One region of the Variovorax sp. GW823-FHT02B07 genome, then DNA from elsewhere that is predicted to be linked to it. Evidence: riboswitches for the same ligand, from Rfam matches in the RefSeq annotation. Region 1 holds a riboswitch; the other holds the start of a gene.
The links. A riboswitch is a leader RNA that binds a small molecule or an ion and turns the genes downstream of it on or off. The one in region 1 is predicted to bind glycine.
Positions count from the first base shown of each region.

Region 1 (3,398 bases):
CGGCCAGCTGCTCGGGGCGGCTGAAGTCGGCGTGGAAGTCGGTGCTGTCGAAGTCCAGGGCGACCACTTCGCCGAGCGGCGCGAGGCTGCGCTGCAGCTCCCAGCCGACCTGCCCCCCCTTGCCGAGCAGCAGCAACTTCATGCGGAAGCCTTTGCAGGCGCAGCGTCGTATTGCTTCTCGACCCATTCACGGTACGCGCCGCTTTGCACGTTGCGCACCCACTCGCCGTTCGCGAGGTACCACTGGACGGTCTTGCGGATGCCGGTGTCGAAGGTCTCGGCGGGCTTCCAGCCGAGTTCGCGCTCGAGCTTGCGTGCATCGATGGCGTAGCGACGGTCGTGGCCCGGGCGGTCCGTGACGTAGGTGATCTGTTCCTTGTACGGCTTTCCGTCGGCGCGGGGGCTCAGTTCGTCGAGCAGCGCGCACACGGTGTTGACGATCTCGATGTTGGGCTTCTCGTTCCAGCCGCCGACGTTGTAGGTCTCGCCGAGCTTGCCGGCCTCGAGCACGCGGCGGATGGCGCTGCAGTGGTCCTTCACGTAGAGCCAGTCGCGCACCTGCATGCCGTCGCCGTACACGGGCAGGTTCTTGCCGGCCAGTGCGTTGACGATCATCAGCGGGATCAGCTTCTCGGGGAAGTGGAACGGGCCGTAGTTGTTCGAGCAGTTGGTGGTGACCACCGGCAGGCCGTAGGTGTGGTGCCAGGCGCGCACGAGGTGGTCGCTGGCGGCCTTGCTGGCCGAGTACGGGCTGTTGGGCTCGTACTTGTTCTCTTCGGTGAAGGCCGGGTCGGTCTTGGAGAGCGAGCCATAGACCTCGTCGGTCGACACATGCAGGAAGCGGAAGGCCGCCTTCTGGTCGGCCGGCAGGGCGTTCCAGTAACCGCGCACCGATTCGAGCAGGCGGAAGGTGCCGAGCACATTGGTCTGCACGAAGTCTTCCGGGCCGTGGATCGAGCGATCCACATGCGATTCCGCGGCAAAGTTCACGACGGCGCGGGGTTTGTGCTCGGCCAGGAGGCGATCGAGCAGCGCGCTGTCGCCGATGTCGCCTTGCACGAAGACATGGTTCGCGTTGCCCTTGAGCGACGCGAGGGTCTCGAGGTTGCCCGCGTAGGTCAGCTTGTCGAGGTTCACGACGGGCTCGTTGCCCTGCGCGATCCAGTCGAGCACGAAATTGGCGCCAATGAAGCCTGCGCCGCCGGTAACCAGGATCATGGAGTCCCCTGCATGTAGAAAAAAGTTTGCTTTACCAAAAATCAACATTCAATTATCCCATCGGTGTGAAGTGCCGATGTACAGGGCTTGGCCGGCTTGCGGGGCCCGCCTACAATCGCCAACAATTGCAGGAGAGCGGGCCTCCACGGAGGCCCTACCGAAGGCGCAAACTCCCATAAACGCTCAGGTCGGCCCGACGAAATTCCAGGCAACGCCCAGGAACTTCGGCAAGGGGTCAGTACTGCACTCATCGATACAGCCGTCTGGAGAGCCGCCACGCCATGTGGCGCACCGAAGGAGCAAACCCGCTGCGGGTGCAGCAGGGTGAATCTCTCAGGTACCGAGGACAGGGGGAGCGGCAACTTGGACATCGGTCGTCCGGTTGCTTGCTATTGGTTCAATAGCACTCCACGCCCGCCGTTCAAGCGCTGCAAACTCAAAGGTACTTGCAATGCGTGTGATCGTTCTTGGCGCCGGCCTGCTCGGCGTGACTTCGGCCTACTACCTCCAGCAACTCGGCCACGAGGTGACCGTGATCGACCGGCAGGCCACCCCGGCCGCCGAAACCAGCTTCGCCAACGGCGGCCAGATCTCGGTCAGCCATGCCGAGCCGTGGGCCAATCCGAGCGCGCCGCTGAAGGTGCTGCAATGGCTCGGCAAGGAAGATGCGCCGCTGCTCTTTCGCATCCGCGCCGACATGCGCCAGTGGCTCTGGGGCCTGCAGTTTTTGCGCGAATGCACCCCCGCGCGCACCCGCCACAACATCGAACAGATCGTGCGTCTCGGTACATACAGCCGGGAAATGTTGCAGCAATTGCGTCGAGACACGGGCCTGAACTATGACCAGCGCACGCAAGGCATCCTGCACTTCTATACGACGCAAAAAGAATTCGACGGCGCCCTCGCGCCCGCCGAGCAGATGCGTGCCCTGGGCTGCGAACGCTTGGTCATCTCGGCCGACGAGGCCATCAAGATCGAACCCGCCCTCGCCCACATCCGCCCCCAACTCGCCGGCGCCACCTACACCGCCGAAGACGAATCGGGCGACGCCAACCGCTTCGCGCGCGAGCTCGTGAAGCTGGCCGAAGCGGCCGGCGTGAAGTTCCTCATGAGCCACACGGTGACCGCGCTGCGCGAAGCCGGCGGCAGCATCGACCACGTCGAGGCGACCGACAACGAAGGCCGCTTCCAGCGCATCCGCGGCGATGCCTTCGTGCTCGCGATGGGTTCGCTGAGTCCGTTGTACGCCGCGCCGCTGGGCATCCGCCTGCCGATCTACCCGGCCAAGGGCTACTCGGTGACGCTCCCCGTCAAGGACGCATCGAAGGCACACCAGGTCTCGCTCACCGACGACGAATACAAGCTAGTGTTCTCGCGCTACACCTCCGAGTCGGGCGACCGCCTGCGCATCGCCGGCACGGCCGAGCTCAACGGCTACGACCGCGACCTGAACCGCGTGCGCTGCGAAGCCATCGTGCGGCGCGTCGAAGAGCTCTTCCCTGGCGCCGGTGACACCGAGCGCGCGCAGTTCTGGACCGGCCTGCGCCCGGCCACGCCGAGCAACGTGCCGCTGATCGGCAAGACCAAACTGCCGAACCTGTTCCTCAACACCGGCCACGGCACGCTCGGCTGGACGCACGCCTGCGGCTCGGGCAAGTCGATCGCGCGCATCGTGAGCGGGCTGGCGCCCGAGGTCGATTTCGCGTTCGCCGGCATGCCGGCGCCCGCGCCGCGCGCCGTGCAGCCCGCACTGGGCTGACACGCCCCCCCACCCTCGGGTCACGCCTTGAACGTGACCCAGGGCTTGAGCCGCACGGCGCAGCGGATGAGCCCCGCGCTTTCCTGCGCCTCGATCACCGCGCCGATCGGCTTGTAGGCCTGCGGCGCCTCTTCGATGCGGCGCTCTTCGCGCAGCGTCACGCATTGCCAGCTGGCATCGGCGTCGTCGGGTGCGGGCCGCATCGCGCGCACTTCCTGCCGCCGCATCCGCCGGCCGGCACCATGGCTGCACGACCACAGCCAGTCTTCATGCCCCAGCCCGGTCGCAAGGTACGAGTGATCGCCCATCGACCCGGGAATCAGCGCCAGATCGCCCGCGTGCGCCGGCGTCGCGCCCTTGCGGTGGATGTTCATCCCGTGCTCGCGCAGCACCACGTTGTGCGGCACGTCGACCACCAGCG
Region 1 covers NZ_JBXAJX010000004.1:29,746-33,143, reverse strand. The annotation lists gene rfbD (dTDP-4-dehydrorhamnose reductase) at 1-142, opposite strand, end outside; gene rfbB (dTDP-glucose 4,6-dehydratase) at 139-1,218, opposite strand; glycine riboswitch at 1,337-1,427, shown strand; glycine riboswitch at 1,472-1,578, shown strand; gene AC1RGU_RS20945 (D-amino acid dehydrogenase) at 1,670-2,977, shown strand; gene AC1RGU_RS20940 (RtcB family protein) at 2,998-3,398, opposite strand, start outside.

Region 2 (3,398 bases), on a different contig from region 1:
GACCGGTCGCGCCGCCTCCCGCACCGGCCCCCACGCCCGTCCCCGCCGCCGAGCCGATCCAGGTCGCCACCTCGGCCGACAGCTTCGACGGCAAGCGCTCGCTGGCCACCACGCGCATGTTCCTGTTCGACATCTGCGAGCGCATGTTCGTGCGCCGCGACCCGCGCTTCGCCAACCAGATGCGCGACGCCCTGCGCGAGGCCCGCGACCGCGAGGCCATGCTGACCATCGCCGCGCTGATGCTCTCCGAGATCGAGAAGGCCGCCGGCCCCGAGCGCGCCGACTCGCTGCGCGAGCGCATCGACAAGCTGCTGCCGCCGGCGGAAACCGTGCACTGAGGCTCGAATCCCCGGCCCGCGCCCCCCTACGTAAGGTTGCATGAAGCGCATTGCATAAAAGCCAAACCAAGGTCATCGAACGCTCCATGTGAGCTGCTCCGATCAGTGCGTCGATACGCAATTGCCCTTCGACTACGGCAGCGCACCTGGCCTAAACTGCGCCATGCAGTTTGAAAAAGAAGAACTCGAAACCGGGGCGCTTCGGCAATTTTCGGAAGCACTTTCCTCCGAGCTAGGAGCGTCTCGCTTTCATTTCAAGGAACTGCGGAAACCTCCCGAACCAGACGCTTATTGTGAGCTCGACGGAGAAGCTGTCTACGTCGAGGTCGGTCACGTGTATGGCACAACATCCGATGTAAAACAGCTTCTTGGACGAACGGGCTCGTTAGCACCCTCGCAAGAGGAGAGGATGACATCCGCAATGGTTCCATTGGATATCCGCGTACTGACCCCGTTAAACCGTCTTTTGGCGGATAAAGCAATCAAGAGGTATCGCGCGTCTAGAGTCTGGCTTTTGATTCGCTCGGCCTTCCCCTTGTGGGACTTCTGCGATTTCCAAGAACAGCGGTCCCGGATCTTGGTCCCGGCCGAACACCCCTTTGAGCAAATCTGGCTGCTATGCGGAGCACAAGCCTCGTCCGGAATATTGCGTCTTGCGTAGCTTGCATCCGGCTCAAAATTCGATGTTCCAGGCCTTCAGCTGGTTCATCAATCGAATGAGTTTTCAGCCCTTCTGGAGAGAGTATGAGCATTGCCCTGTTCCTTGACCTCACAGGCTTATTTTTTGGCTTGGCTAGTGGTTTTTCGTTTAGCTATGGCGTTCTAGCGATGAAGAGAGAATCGCTTCAAATTATTGCCAGCTCCTTCTACGACGGGGGGCAGCAACAGGCGGCGGAACTCGGGCAGCAGAAAGCAGACTTTGGTTATGGCGCCGGCTTTCTTTGCATTTCCTTCTTCCTTCAATTACTTGCGAAGTTAGACCCTGTCCTACCTCAGGCGCGGTGGCCAAACTATTGGCTAGGTCTCATCGTCAGCGTGGTTGTCGTTGCTCTGGTGGTAATTGCATGCATCCCTTCCTGGAAAAAAGCTAGATCAGCGGCCATCGGCGCCGCCGAAAAAATGAACAGCTAGCTCTGACTGACTTCGTCGCGAGGACGTTCGATCAGACCCTGACCCCGCACGATCCACTACACTCGCCGGGTCAGGAGAGAGCCCCGCGCGACGGGGCCGCCGAAGGCGCAGGGGTTCCCCGAACGCTCAGGCAAAAGGACTGACAAGACGCCGGCAACCACCGGCGTTTCCTTGCTGGAGAGAGGCCGTGGCATTGCATGCGGCCCACCGAAGGAGCAAACCCCGATCGTGGGGCGAATCTCTCAGGTAAAGCGGACAGCAGGGGTGGCCCGTGGCGTTGCAGCCATGGATTTCGACTGCCCCTTTGGAGTGCCCCGTGGCCGCTTCCTCCGCTTCCGCTTCTTCGGATACTCAACTTCTCAAGACCCCGCTGTACGACCTCCACGTCGAGTTGGGCGCCCGCATGGTGCCCTTCGCCGGCTATTCGATGCCGGTCCAGTACCCCGCCGGCCTCATGGCCGAGCACAAGCACACGCGCGATGCGGCCGGCCTGTTCGACATCTCGCACATGGGCCAGCTGCGCCTGGTCGGCCCCGACGCCGCCGCCGCCTTCGAAACCCTGATGCCCGTCGATGTGGTCGATCTGCCCGCCGGCAAGCAGCGCTACGGCCTGCTGCTGAACGACGAGGGCGGCATCCTCGACGACCTGATGTTCTTCAACGAAGGCAATGGCTCGCTCTTCGTGATCGTGAACGGCGCCTGCAAGGTGGCCGACATCGCCCACATCCAGGCCAGGATCGGCGCTCGCTGCGAAGTGCAGCCCCTGCCCGACCATGCCCTGCTCGCACTGCAGGGCCCGCAGGCCGCGGCCACGCTGGCGCGCCTGTCGCCCGGCATCGAGCGCTTCGTGTTCATGACCGGCGGCGCGGTGCAGATCGGCGGCATCGCCGCCTTCGTCACCCGCAGCGGCTACACCGGCGAAGACGGCTTCGAGATCTCGGTGGCCGCAAAGGACGCCGACGCCCTCGCCCGCCTGCTGCTGGCCCAGCCCGAAGTGAAGCCCGTCGGCCTGGGCGCGCGCAACTCGCTGCGGCTCGAAGCCGGCCTGTGCCTGTACGGCAACGACATCGACACCACCACCACCCCGGTCGAAGCCTCCCTCAACTGGGCGATCCAGAAGGTGCGCCGCGCCGGCGGTGCGCGCGAAGGCGGCTTTCCGGGCGCGGCCAAGGTGCTGGCCCAGCTCGCCGCCGTCGCCTCGGGCGCGGCCGGCCACACCGACCACAAGACGCTCACGCGCAAGCGCGTCGGCCTCGTGGCACTGGAACGCATCCCGGTGCGCGACGGTACGCTGCTGCAGTCGCTCGAAGGCCACGACATCGGCGCCGTCACCAGCGGCCTGCTCGGCCCCACGGCCGACCGCTGCGTGGCCATGGGCTACGTGGCCGCCGCCTTCGCCGAACCCGGCACGCGCGTGCAGGCCATCGTGCGCGGCAAGCCGGTGCCGATGGAAGTCTCGACCATGCCTTTCGTGCCGACGCGCTACTACCGCGGCTGACCGACACTGAACCCCGCAGACCCGGCTAGGCTCTGCACCCCGATTCCATTTTTTCCACGAGGAGTTTTTTCATGAGCATCAAATACACCAAGGACCACGAATGGGTGGCGGCCGAAGGCGGCGCCGCCACCGTCGGCATCACCGTGCATGCGCAGGACGCGCTGGGCGACGTGGTGTTCGTCGACCTGCCTGAAGTGGGCAAGACCTTCGCGCAGGGCGAGGTCGCCGGTGTGGTCGAGTCGGTGAAGGCCGCCGCCGATGTGTTCATGCCCGTGTCGGGCGAGATCACCGAAGTCAACGAAGCGCTGCGCGCCGACCCGTCGCTGGCCAACAGCGACCCGCTGGCCGCCGGCTGGTTCTTCAAGGTCAAGCTGAGCGAGCCCGCGCAGCTCGACGCCCTGCTCGACGCCGCCAGCTACGACAAGTTCGCC
Region 2 covers NZ_JBXAJX010000001.1:1,432,075-1,435,472, reverse strand. The annotation lists gene AC1RGU_RS06765 (hypothetical protein) at 1-338, shown strand, start outside; gene AC1RGU_RS06760 (hypothetical protein) at 502-999, shown strand; gene AC1RGU_RS06755 (hypothetical protein) at 1,083-1,469, shown strand; glycine riboswitch at 1,531-1,621, shown strand; glycine riboswitch at 1,634-1,738, shown strand; gene gcvT (glycine cleavage system aminomethyltransferase GcvT) at 1,786-2,967, shown strand; gene gcvH (glycine cleavage system protein GcvH) at 3,039-3,398, shown strand, end outside.
Region 2: it holds a riboswitch for glycine, as region 1 does, so the genes downstream of both, gcvT (glycine cleavage system aminomethyltransferase GcvT) here and AC1RGU_RS20945 (D-amino acid dehydrogenase) in region 1, are expected to answer to the same signal.